Regions from separate parts of the Kosakonia cowanii JCM 10956 genome, predicted to be linked through region 1. Evidence: predicted binding sites of a transcription regulator. Region 1 holds the regulator's gene; each other region holds the start of a gene.
What was found. The regulator PurR, encoded in region 1, represses purine synthesis genes. The targets are predictions, from matches to a motif close to CANGCAAACGTTTGCNTG.
Positions count from the first base shown of each region.

Region 2: a site for PurR is predicted at 2,326-2,343, ahead of carA (glutamine-hydrolyzing carbamoyl-phosphate synthase small subunit). Genes of this name have one in related genera too.
Region 3: a site for PurR is predicted at 1,460-1,477, ahead of BWI95_RS13515 (amino acid aminotransferase). Genes of this name have one in related genera too.

Region 1 covers NZ_CP019445.1:3,263,546-3,267,877, forward strand. The annotation lists gene punC (purine nucleoside transporter PunC) at 1-917, opposite strand, end outside; partial or broken gene punR (DNA-binding transcriptional activator PunR) at 1,030-1,963, shown strand; gene purR (HTH-type transcriptional repressor PurR) at 1,960-2,985, opposite strand; gene cydH (cytochrome bd-I oxidase subunit CydH) at 3,283-3,372, shown strand; gene BWI95_RS15400 (MFS transporter) at 3,539-4,332, shown strand, end outside.
Region 2 covers NZ_CP019445.1:451,289-455,620, forward strand. The annotation lists gene carB (carbamoyl-phosphate synthase large subunit) at 1-940, opposite strand, end outside; gene carA (glutamine-hydrolyzing carbamoyl-phosphate synthase small subunit) at 958-2,106, opposite strand; gene dapB (4-hydroxy-tetrahydrodipicolinate reductase) at 2,561-3,382, opposite strand; gene BWI95_RS02090 (alanyl-tRNA editing protein) at 3,531-4,160, opposite strand; gene rihC (ribonucleoside hydrolase RihC) at 4,197-4,332, opposite strand, start outside.
Region 3 covers NZ_CP019445.1:2,874,802-2,879,133, reverse strand. The annotation lists gene ompF (porin OmpF) at 212-1,354, shown strand; gene BWI95_RS13515 (amino acid aminotransferase) at 1,541-2,731, shown strand; gene BWI95_RS13510 (MBL fold metallo-hydrolase) at 2,779-3,426, opposite strand; gene BWI95_RS13505 (YcbK family protein) at 3,453-4,001, opposite strand; gene ldtD (L,D-transpeptidase) at 4,190-4,332, opposite strand, start outside.

The DNA.
Region 1 (4,332 bases):
ATCAGGCAGAAGGGGATCAGCAGCGCAGTGAGCGAGACGCCGGGAATAAAGCCAACTGCCCAGGTCGCCAGCACGCTCAGAGCAAAGCCGCTCAGTAACCACGGCAACATGCGCGAACCCTGCCATTTTTGCAGCGCTGCGCGGCAGCCGTAACCACCAATCAGGAAAGCGAAGGTTTGTGGCACATAGCTCAGGCCAATTACCGACGGGCCATAGCCCATCTCATGCAGGATAAACGGCGAGCCGGTAAGCCAGGCAAAGAAGCTGGCGGAGCAGGCGGCGTAGATCATCACATTGCCGCGATAATCGCGGGCGCGCAGCAGATCGAGAAAGGTGAGTGCCTGCTGGTCATGCGCCACCTCTTTTACCGGCGATTTGAGGCGGAAAACCGGGATCATCAACACCACGGTGATGGCCAGCAGGGTGGCGAAAATCGCCTGCCATTCAATATGGGCCAGCAGCCAGGCGCCGAGCAGTGGGGCCAGCGCCGGGGTTAAGCCGACCAGCGGCATAATGGTGGCGAAAATACGGTTAACGCGGTGCGCCGGGTAGTGATCTGTCACCAGCGCCTGCCAGCTAACGGTGGCGGCGCAGACGCCGACGGCCTGCACAAAACGCAGCACCAGTAGCCAGGTAGCATCGCGCACCCAGAGGGTGCCAAGGCAGCCCAGGGCGAAAATAGAGAGACCAATCAGCAGAATTGGTTTGCGACCATAACGATCCGACAGCGGTCCCCACAGCAGCTGCGCCACCGCGAACCCGGCCAGGAAAAGGCTCAGCGAGGCGCTGATCACGGCGGGAGAGGTGTTTAAATCTTGCTGAATCGCGCTGAAAGCGGGCAGGTACATGTCGGTGGCTAAAAAGCCCAGCACGCTTAAGCCCGCGAGCCAGACTAAAAATCCTTTGCCAGGTTGCATTCTCATTTCTCTTTAATTGCAGGTAATCAGGGTGGGGAAGTGTAAGGAGTGCTTTCCTGGTTGTGAAACGCTAATATTTGCACATTGGTTTCAAAAATTTTGCAGGCAGAATATGTGGTCAGAATACTCCCTTGAAGTGGTGGATGCCGTAGCGCGGAATGGCAGCTTTAGCGGCGCGGCGCAGGAGTTGCACCGCGTGCCTTCTGCGGTGAGCTACACCGTACGCCAGCTGGAGGAGTGGCTGGCGGTGCCGCTGTTCGTGCGCCGCCACCGCGATGTGGAATTAACCCCCGCCGGCGTCTGGTTTTTAAAGGAGGGGCGGTCTGTTATCAAAAAAATGCTGATCACCCGCCAGCAGTGTCAGCAGATCGCCAACGGCTGGCGCGGCCAGTTGCCGATTGCCGTCGATAACATTGTAAAACGCGCCCGCACGCGGCAGATGATTGTCGATTTCTACCGTCACTTCAGCGATGTTGAACTGGTGGTCTACCAGGAGGTGTTCAACGGCGTCTGGGATGCGCTCGCCGATGGCCGTGTTGAACTGGCGATCGGTGCCACGCAGGCCATTCCCGTCGGGGGGCGCTATGCCTTTCGCGATATGGGCACTTTAAGCTGGAAGTGTGTCGTCTCGCGTCAACATCCGCTGGCACAACTCAACGGTCCGTTAAGCGATGAGACGTTGCGCAACTGGCCGTCGCTGATTCAGGAGGATACCTCCCGCTCGTTGCCGAAGCGCATTACCTGGCTGCTGGATAACCAGAAACGGGTGATGGTGCCCGACTGGGCCTCGTCGGAAGCGTGCCTGTCAGCGGGGCTCTGTGTGGGGATGGTGCCAGCCCATTTTGCCCGACCGTGGCTTGATAGCGGTGACTGGGTGGCGCTTGAACTGGAAAACCCGTTCCCGGATGCCGCCTGCTGCCTGACATGGCAACAAAACGAGGCGTCGCCTGCGCTGAACTGGCTGCTCGATTATCTGGGCGACAGTGAAACGTTGAATAAGGAGTGGCTGCGGGAGCCGGAGTAAGGCTCCCGCGGGAGGGGATTAACGGCGGTAATCGCGGAAGGGGCCATCGGCCACCGAGCGGCGCTCAACCAGGCGCGGATGCACTTCAATCGACTGCGACTGTTCACGCTTATTCACAATGCGATCGAGCAGCATGGTGAATGCCGTTTCGCCCAGCGAGTCCTTCGGCTGATGGATCGTCGTCAACGCGGGGGTAAAGAAGCGCGAGTTGCGCACGTTGTCATAGCCGATAACGGAGATATCCTGCGGCACGCGCAGCCCCATCTCATCGGCAGCGCAGAGGGCGCCCATCGCCATAATGTCGCCGCCGCAGAAGACTGCGGTGGGGCGCGAGGACTGGCCGAGGATCTGCTGCATGGCCCGGTAGCCGGACTCCGGCTCAAAGTCGCCCTGTACAATCCAGTTTTCCGGCACGTTGATCATCGCTTCGTTCATCGCCTTCATAAAGCCAGCCAGACGGCCTGCGCCGGTGTTGCGCTCCAGCGGACCCGGGATCACGCCGATGTCGCGATGGCCGCGCTCGATCAGGTAACGACCGGCCATATAGCCGCCCTGGAAGGCGTTATCGATCACTGAATCGGTGAAGTCTGCCTTCGATTCGCCCCAGTCCATCACCACCATCGGAATATGGCGATACTCTTCTAGCATGGTGAGCACGGTTTCCGGGTACTCAGAGCACATCACCAGCAGGCCATCGACACGCTTTTGCGCCATCATCGACAGATAGGCGCGCTGCTTCTCCTGGCTGTTCCAGGCGTTGCCGAGGATCAGGGTGTAACCCTTCTGGAAACACTTCTTCTCAACCGCTTCGATGATCTCGGCGAAGTAGGCCGCTTCACTGCTGGTCGCCAGCAGACCAATCGATTTGGTGTGATTCACTTTCAGGCTGCGCGCAACGGCGCTTGGCGAATAGTGCAGCTCTTTGATCGCCGCCCAGACAGCGTTGCGCGTCTCTTCGGCGACGAAACGGGTTTTGTTAATTACATGTGATACGGTTGTAGTGGAAACGTTTGCTCGTTTCGCGACATCTTTAATCGTTGCCATCAGATATTACTCCAGACCATATCGTAAGCTCCTGATAATTCGGTAGGTAAACGTTTGCCTTTAAACACCCTGAACTCATCAAAGTGAGTGCGGTACGCCGGGAAAACGACACTGGACGTCAGGAGGGGAGTCAATGGCCGGTACGCTAATAAATTTAGCGTCGAATTTTGTCTGATCTTGAGCAAAAGGGGAAGTATTAAAACCGTTCTGCTGGCAAATCACGCAAGATTTTTCCCATATTTTGTGCAAAAATGCGCAGGCTCACTTTTTGTGGGGAAATTAAATGGAGAAAAATTGATGAGCACCGATCTTAAGTATTCACTCTTCACTACCGTCATCGTTCTGAGCCTGATCGTTTTCGGCGCGCTGACCGCTGCACTGCATTGATCTGATGCGAGGGAGAGCCTTCTCCCTCGGTTCTTGCGTCCCCATTGTTACCCGTTGCGCAATAAACTTTTCTCCGTACGCTCACTTCTGTTTTTTGTGACACCTGTCATACTTTTGCCTTTCGCGACCCGGTAGAGGGTCGGCATGTCCATTTCGGAGTCAAAAGATGAAAATAAATTTCCCCCTGCTTGCCCTGGCGATAGGCGCCTTTGGGATTGGTACCACCGAGTTCTCCCCGATGGGGTTACTGCCGGTGATTGCGCAGGGTGTTGGGGTCTCGATTCCGGCGGCGGGGATGCTGATCAGCGCCTATGCCATCGGCGTTATGGTGGGCGCGCCGCTGATGACGCTGCTGCTTTCCCATCGCGGCCGTCGTAACGCGCTGATTTTCTTAATGGCGATCTTCACCGTCGGCAATGTGCTCTCTGCTATTGCGCCGGATTACGCCACCCTGATGATCGCCCGTATCATCACCAGCCTTAACCACGGCGCCTTCTTCGGCCTTGGCTCGGTGGTAGCCGCGAGCGTTGTCGCGAAAGAGAAGCAGGCCAGCGCGGTGGCGACGATGTTTATGGGGCTGACTATCGCCAATATCGGCGGTGTGCCTGCCGCCACCTGGCTTGGGGAGACGATCGGCTGGCGCATGTCGTTTATGGCAACCGCCGGGCTTGGGGTGATCTCCATGGTCTCGCTCTTCTTCTCATTACCGAAAGGCGGCGTGGGCGCGCGACCCAACGTGCGCAACGAGCTCGCGGTACTGATGCGCCCGCAGGTGCTGACGGCGCTGCTGACTACCGTGCTCGGTGCCGGTGCAATGTTCACTCTCTATACCTACATCTCACCGGTGTTGCGCACACTGACTGACGCCACGCCGGTGTTTGTCACCGCCATGCTGGTGCTGATTGGCGTGGGTTTCTCGATTGGCAATTATCTGGGTGGGAAACTGGCGGACCGCTCGGT
Region 2 (4,332 bases), 1.8 Mb from region 1:
CTTTTGAGGCCAGCGCTGAAGAGCGTGACACGCGCGGGTTCATCTCGATAACAATCAGACGACCGTTTTTCGGGTTAACCGCGAACTGCACGTTGGAGCCGCCGGTCTCCACACCGATTTCACGCAGTACCGCCATCGAGGCGTTACGCATGATTTGGTACTCTTTGTCGGTCAGGGTCTGCGCCGGGGCCACCGTGATGGAGTCACCGGTATGAATGCCCATGGCGTCGAAGTTTTCAATCGAGCAGACGATGATGCAGTTTTCATTCTTATCGCGCACCACCTCCATCTCATACTCTTTCCAGCCAATCAGCGACTCATCAATCAGCAGCTCTTTGGTCGGAGAGAGGTCGAGGCCGCGGGCGCAAATCTCTTCAAACTCTTCGCGGTTATAGGCGATGCCGCCACCGGTACCACCCATGGTAAAGGAGGGGCGGATAATGCACGGGTAGCCGACGTCAGCCGCTACGGCCAGCGCTTCGTCCATGGTGTGCGCAATGCCGGAACGCGCGGTATCGAGGCCGATTTTCTTCATCGCGATATCGAAACGGCGGCGATCTTCCGCTTTATCAATCGCATCTGCGGTAGCACCAATCATCGTCACGCCGAACTCTTCCAGCACGCCCTGACGTTCAAGCTCCAGCGCGCAGTTGAGCGCGGTCTGGCCGCCCATCGTCGGCAGCACTGCGTCCGGGCGCTCTTTTTCGATGATCTTGCGCACCACTTCCCAGTGGATTGGCTCGATATAAGTGGCGTCCGCCATTTCCGGGTCGGTCATGATGGTTGCCGGGTTGGAGTTCACCAGGATTACGCGGTAACCCTCTTCGCGCAGCGCTTTACACGCCTGCGCGCCGGAGTAGTCGAATTCACACGCCTGGCCGATAACAATCGGGCCAGCGCCAAGGATCAGGATGCTTTTTAGGTCTGTACGTTTTGGCATGGCTCTTTTTCTCCTGATTATTTGGCGGTATGACGATACTGCTCAATCAATTCAATAAAGTGGTCAAACAGCGGCGCGGCGTCGTGCGGGCCAGGGCTGGCTTCCGGGTGACCCTGGAAGCTGAAGGCAGGCTTATCGGTGCGGTGAATGCCCTGCAGCGTGCCGTCGAACAGCGATTTGTGCGTGACGCGCAGGTTGGCAGGCATCGACGCCTCGTCAACGGCAAAACCGTGGTTCTGCGCGGTGATCATTACCGTATTGTTGTCGATATCTTTTACCGGGTGGTTGCCGCCGTGGTGACCAAACTTCATCTTCACGGTTTTTGCACCGCTCGCCAGCGCCAGCAGCTGGTGTCCGAGGCAGATGCCGAACACCGGGATGTCGGTTTCCAGGAAAGCTTTAATCGCGTCGATAGCGTAATCGCACGGTGCCGGGTCGCCGGGGCCGTTAGAGAGGAAGATACCGTCCGGATTCATTTTCAACACTTCTGCGGCCGGGGTTTGCGCCGGGACTACCGTCAGGCGGCAGCCGCGATCCACCAGCATGCGCAGAATGTTGCGTTTTGCGCCGTAATCGTAGGCCACAACGTGGTAAGGCAGTTCGCTCTCTTGTTTCGCTTCCGGCAACTCGTCCGCAAGCGTCCAGCTGCCCTGCGTCCAGCTATAGCTCTCCTGAGTCGTCACCTCTTTCGCCAGATCCATCCCGTTCAGCCCCGGGAAGGCTTTCGCTTTCTCCAGCGCCACGGTCTCGTCGAGGTTTTCGCCCGCGATAATGCAGCCGTTCTGTGCGCCTTTTTCGCGCAGCAGGCGGGTCAGCTTGCGGGTATCGATATCGGCAATCGCCACGATGTTATGGCGTTTCAGGTAGGAAGAGAGATCTTCAGTGCTGCGGTAGTTGCTGGCGATCAGCGGCAGGTCGCGAATTACCAGACCTTGCGCATGCACCTGAGAGGACTCTTCGTCAGCCGCGTTGGTGCCGACATTGCCAATATGAGGATAAGTAAGAGTGACGATTTGGCGGGAATAGGAAGGATCAGTGAGGATTTCTTGATAACCGGTCATTGAAGTATTGAAAACGACTTCCCCAACCGCCGTGCCTGTTGCCCCTATGGCCCGACCGTAAAACTGGGTTCCGTCTTCCAGAACCAATAGCGCTGACTTAATCAAAACACCCTCCAGAGAATATTCACTCACTTTATTTGCATATTAATTCATATCAGGATGATGAATCAATGCAAATTTGCTGGCCGTGGATTTTTGGCAAACGGCGGCATTCTGGAGAGATGCGGGATAAAAGTCAACTTATGAGGCCTATTTTTCTTTCTCTTTTACGCCACTGCCTGCTTTTACAAGGTTTAAGAGATAAAAAAAGAAGATAAACAGAGCGGGGAAAACGCTTGCGCGGGAAGAAAATTGTATCTGAGTCGTGGTCGGGAGGAAAAACCAGACCAAATGGTAAAAATTTACATTTTAGAAACAAAAAATGGCTTATAAAGCGTTTGATTTAGCGGCTTAAAGAGAAAAATAGCTTATAGAGGGCAAAATAAAAGGGCAATAAATTATTGCCCTTTGCAATCAATCCATTATGACTGCAACAACCACATCACGAAGGGTAAAATGCTTACAGATTGTTGAGATTGAGGACATCACGCATATCAAAAAGACCGTTTTCTTTATCTTTAAGCCATGAAGCGGAACGCACCGCGCCATTAGCGAAGGTCATGCGGCTTGACGCTTTATGCGTAATCTCGACACGTTCGCCAATATCGGCGAACATCGCCGTATGTTCGCCGACGATATCCCCGGCGCGAACCGTAGCAAAGCCAATGGTGCCGGGAACCCGCTCACCGGTATGGCCTTCACGCGAATAAACCGCGCACTCTTTTAACTCTTTATTCAGTGAGCTGGCGATCGCTTCACCCATCGCCAGCGCCGTGCCTGACGGGGCATCCACTTTATGACGGTGGTGGGCTTCGATAATTTCAATGTCGGTGTAGTCGCCCATCACCTTCGCCGCCTTCTCCAGCAGCTTCAGCATGACGTTTACGCCAACGCTAAAGTTGGCGGCAAAGACGATGGCAATCTCCTGCGCCGCGTCGCTGATGGCCTGCTTGCCCGCGTCATCAAAACCGGTAGTCCCGATCACCATGGCTTTATGGTGCTGACGGCAAAAGGCGAGATGGTACAGCGTCCCTTCCGGGCGGGTGAAATCGATAAAGACATCGAAATCATCTTTCACTGCCTCAAGGCTGCTCTGCACCGTGACGCCGCTTTTACCCGCGCCTGCGAGTTCGCCCGCATCGCTTCCCAGCAGAGATGAACCTTCCCGCTCCAGCGCTGCACCAAGGGCCACGCCCTCCATAGCCAGCGCCGCCTGAATCAGCTGTCGGCCCATACGACCGCCAGCGCCCGCGATGGCTACGCGGATTGCTGCATCATGCATAGTTGTGCTCTTTTGTTAATTAAATGCGTAAAAATCGTTTCCAGATTAACCAGCCCATCGCTGAGCCACCAGCCGAAAACGTCGATAATTAGAAATTAATGATATACACCGGCAAATATCAGTAAAAGGCATGAGGACAGGAGAGGCGCTACGCCACCGTATAGTTAACAATCAGCTGCCCTTTTTTCACTTTGACGTTGCTGATCACCACCAGGCCGAGTTCCGCCAGTGAGCGCACATGCGTTCCTCCGCAGCCGTACGCCGGGAGATCGCCAAAACTGACCCGTCTGCGCCCCGCTTCAAAGGCGATGCTCCGCGCCAGCGACGCGGATTGCCACCGCGTAATGGCGTCCGTAAAGGTCGCGGCCTCAGGCTCTGCGGCCTCCTCTCCCGGTGCGAAGGTGATGCGCCCTTCCCCCGGCCAGTGGTGCGCTTTGACCGGCCGCCAGCCAGCGGCTTCACCCGCATAACCAATCAGATGCCCGGCGGAGTGCAGCTGGCTGTGCAGTGCGCGGGTCTCAGCATCAATTTTCACTTCCACCTCGCCCACTGGCAGCGGCTGCGCCAGCAGATGGATCACCTCATCCTCTTGCTGCGCCACGCTTTCGACCGTCACGCCGTTGATCCAGCCTTTATCGGCCGGCTGACCGCCGCCCTGCGGATGGAACAGCGTGCGATCGAGCACGATCCCATAGCGGCCATCAGCCTGTTCCGTGCAGCGCAGTACGCGCGCGTGGCCTTCCAGTGCATCGCTGGTGTAATAGAGTCGTTCAGTCATCGCGTCTTCTCTCGTTTGTCATCGCGTTAATGGGTTTTAAGGTGCCAGCGCCAGCACCCCGGCGAACCATGTACGAAAGCCTTCAACATCCATATCCAGCGCTACCTGCGCATTGGCGGGTAGCCCCAGCTTGCTGTCGATATCCACCACCGTCGCACCCGTGGTGAACTGC
Region 3 (4,332 bases), 390 kb from region 1:
TTCACAAATTATTACACAATATTTCTTCTTGTTACTTATTTAAGACATTTGTAGCACTTTCAGGCTAGCGAAACGTTTACTTGTTTGGAAAGATGCCTCTCAGACACAGAAAGACACCAAACTCTCATCTGTAGTTCCGTAAATTTTTTTTGACGGATTTACACGGCGGCAGTGGCAGGTGTCCAAAAAAAACCAATGAGGGTAATAAATAATGATGAAGCGCAATATCCTGGCAGTGGTTATCCCTGCCCTGCTCGTAGCGGGCGCAGCTAACGCTGCTGAGATCTATAACAAAGATGGCAACAAAGTTGATATCTACGGTAAAGCAGTTGGTTTGCACTACTTCACCAAAGATAATGGCGCTAACGGTTATGCTGGCAACGGCGACAAAACATACGCTCGTCTGGGCTTCAAAGGCGAAACTAAAATCAATGACCAGGTGACCGGTTACGGCCAGTGGGAATATAACTTCCAGGGTAACAACTCTGAAGGCGGCACCGATGCTCAGAAGGGCAACAAAACTCGTCTGGCCTTCGCTGGTCTGAAATTCGGCGACGCGGGCTCTTTCGACTACGGTCGTAACTACGGCCTGGTATACGATGCAATCGGCGTAACCGATATGCTGCCAGAGTTCGGTGGCGACACCAGCAACAGCGATAACTTCTTCTCCGGTCGTAACGGTGGTCTGGCGACTTACCGTAACAGCAACTTCTTCGGCCTGGTTGATGGCCTGAACTTCGGCGTACAGTACCTGGGCAAAAACGAGCGTGCGAATGCCCAAGGTTCTGCAGATGATATCACTCGTTCCAACGGCGACGGCTGGGCGACCTCTCTGAGCTATGACTTCGACGGCTTCGGCGTTGTTGGTGCTTACGGCGCAGCGGATCGTACCAATGCACAGGAAACCCACGACGCATCTGCGACTGGTTATGGCGCAGCTGGTAAAAAAGCTGAGCAGTGGGCAACGGGTCTGAAATATGATGCGAACAATATCTACCTGGCAGCTCTGTACGGTGAAACCCGCAACGCAACCCGCCTGAATACTACCCCTGCGGGCAGCACCGTTGAGCGCAACGGTTACCTGAATAAAACTCAGGACTTCTCCGTTGTTGCACAGTACCAATTTGACTTCGGTCTACGTCCGTCCATCGCTTACTACAAATCTAAAGCGAAAGACGTTGCAGGCGTAGGCAGCGCAGATTACATCAACTACATCGAAGTGGGCGCAACCTACTACTTCAACAAAAATATGTCCACCTATGTTGACTACATCATCAACCAGATTGATAAAGACAACAAACTGGGCGTAGGTTCTGACGACACCGTAGCAGTGGGTCTCGTTTACCAGTTCTAATCAGTCACCCTCGACTGTTATAGGCATTTAAAACAGGGCTTCGGCCCTGTTTTTTTATGCCTGCGGCAAAAAGCGCGACGACTTTTGAAAAGCGTCGCGCTTTTTATTGCAAACGGTTGGCAATTCCCCTGCCAGCCGTTAACCTGATAACGGAATTCCCTTCTGTCATCAAAATGGAACCTCGTCATGTTTGAGAATATTACCGCTGCCCCTGCCGACCCTATTCTGGGCCTGGCCGATCTGTTTCGCGCCGATGAACGCCCGCACAAAATTAACTTAGGCATCGGTGTCTATAAAGATGAAACCGGTAAGACGCCGGTGCTGACCAGCGTGAAGAAAGCAGAGCTCTATCTGCTGGAAAACGAAGCCACCAAAAACTACCTCGGCATCGACGGCATTCCAGAATTTGGCCGCTGCACCCAGGAGTTACTCTTCGGCAAAGGCAGCGCCATTATCAATGACAAACGCGCACGGACGGCACAAACCCCAGGCGGCACCGGCGGTCTGCGCGTTGCCGCAGATTTCCTCGCCAAAAACACCAGCGTAAAACGCGTCTGGGTCAGCAACCCGAGCTGGCCGAACCATAAAGGCGTATTTAACTCCGCTGGCCTGGAAGTGTGCGAATACGCTTACTACGATGCACAGAACCATACCCTCGATTTTGAAGGCCTGCTGGCCAGCCTTGAGCAGGCGCAGGCTGGCGACGTAGTACTGTTCCACGGCTGCTGCCACAACCCGACCGGTATCGATCCGACGCTGGAGCAGTGGGAGACGCTGGCGAAGCGCTCTGTAGAGAAAGGATGGCTGCCGCTGTTCGATTTCGCCTATCAGGGTTTCGCTCGCGGTCTGGAAGAGGATGCTGAGGGGCTGCGTGCCTTCGCTGCGCTGCATAAAGAGCTGCTGGTCGCCAGTTCCTACTCGAAAAACTTCGGCCTCTACAACGAGCGTGTAGGTGCCTGTACGCTGGTCTGCGCCGATGCAGATACTGCCGATCGCGCATTCAGCCAGATGAAATCGGTGATCCGCGCGAACTACTCCAACCCGCCAGCCCACGGCGCGTCAGTGGTTGCAACCATCCTCAGCAACACTGCCCTGCGTGCGATCTGGGAGCAGGAGCTGACCGACATGCGCCAGCGCATCCAGCGTATGCGTCTGCTGTTTGTGAATACGCTGCAGGAGAAAGGCGCGAACCGCGACTTTAGCTTTATCACCCGCCAGAATGGCATGTTCTCATTCAGCGGCCTGACCAAAGAGCAGGTGCTGCGCCTGCGTGAAGAGTTCGGCATCTATGCCGTGGCTTCCGGGCGTATCAACGTCGCCGGCATGACGCCAGATAATATGGCACCGCTGTGCGAGGCGATTGTCGCCGTCCTGTAAGCAAGACGCAGGAAGTAAAAAGGGTCGCTTACGCGACCCTTTTTTGTTTACCACACCGGTTGTTCATCTTGCAGGAACGGGTTGTGCAACCGCTCATTCCCCAATGTCGAGAGTGGCCCGTGACCCGGAATAAAGGTCACGTCATCACCAAGCGGCAACAGCTTATGCTTGATGGAGTGAATCAGTTGCGCGTGATCCCCTTTCGGGAAATCGCTGCGTCCTACGCCGCCTTTAAAGACCACGTCGCCAGAGATCAGCAAACGTGACTGCGCGTCAAAAAAGACGATATGCCCCGGTGTATGTCCCGGACAGTGCAGCACCTGCAGGCTGATATTGCCTACGGCTACGCTGTCGCCTTCATTTAACCAACGATCGGGCGTCAGCGGCTGGCAATCTTCGAGGCCAAACATGCGGCTCTGCGCCGGTAATCCCTGTAGCCAGAACTCATCTTCTTTTTCCGGGCCGATAATCGGCACACCATAATGCTGCGCCAGTTCCGCCGCCGCACCAACATGATCGAGATGACCATGCGTCAGCAGGATTTGCGTCACCGTCACACCACACGCATCCACTTCCTGAATAATGCGCTCTGCATCGCCACCGGGATCAACCACGGCAGCAACTTGCGTCTGTTCACACCAGATTAGCGAACAATTCTGGGAGAACGCGGTAACCGGAATAATACGATAGTTCATACTGCTCCTGTAGCTCAGACTGAGTTTTACCAGTGCCTTACCGGCCCGGTGTCAATATGCACAAAATTGCTTTTGGGGTAGTATCCTACACCACCCGCGCGCAGAGATAACGCAGCTTTGCGAATATTACTCAGGGAAATCCCTTCAATATGGAAATCCATCGCCTGGCCTTTGGTGTGATAGCTTTTTTTCGCCACACCGCGGCTATGAGCACGCAGCTCATTATTGGTATCAACAGAGCGATAACCGGAGATGAGTTGGACAGGTTTATTCGTGCCTAACAGGCCTTGCAGGCGGAACAGGTGATCAAATAGCTGAGGATCCATGTGCGTAATTTTATTTGCGCGGTAATCACGGAAGAAATGGTTGAGTTTTGCTAATTCATCCTGAATATAGCCTCTACCATCAAAGAACTCAGCTTTAATAGACTCCCCGGTATTAAGATTATTAAGTCTTAAAATACGCGGGCGCGGCGTGGAGAGCGTTGCAAAAGCGGGAGTGGGCAGCAGAGCAACACCGAGTGTGGCTCCACCCAACGCCAGCAATTTGCGGCGATTAGCGTCAAATTTATCCATGATAATCAGATCTACAGAAAAAGTGCATTGAACGATTTTTATGCACTGCTTTAGCGCACGAGAGGCACCTTACCGGGCATCAAACGCCGCGTCAAGGCGGCCTCTCCCCAGCAATCCCGGGCTCTGTAGCCTGAACTACCCGGGAATTGCCTGTCACTATGACAACGGAAAATCGCAAACTGCTTCATTTACCTGATTAATTTTTCAGCTTTCGCCAGAACAAGCGCACCGGTGCGCGCCGTCAGATCATAATTGTAAATATCTGTGCGGTATTGCGTGCGTCCATCCGCGCCAACGAACGCGGTCAAATAGTAAAGATTGACCGGAATAT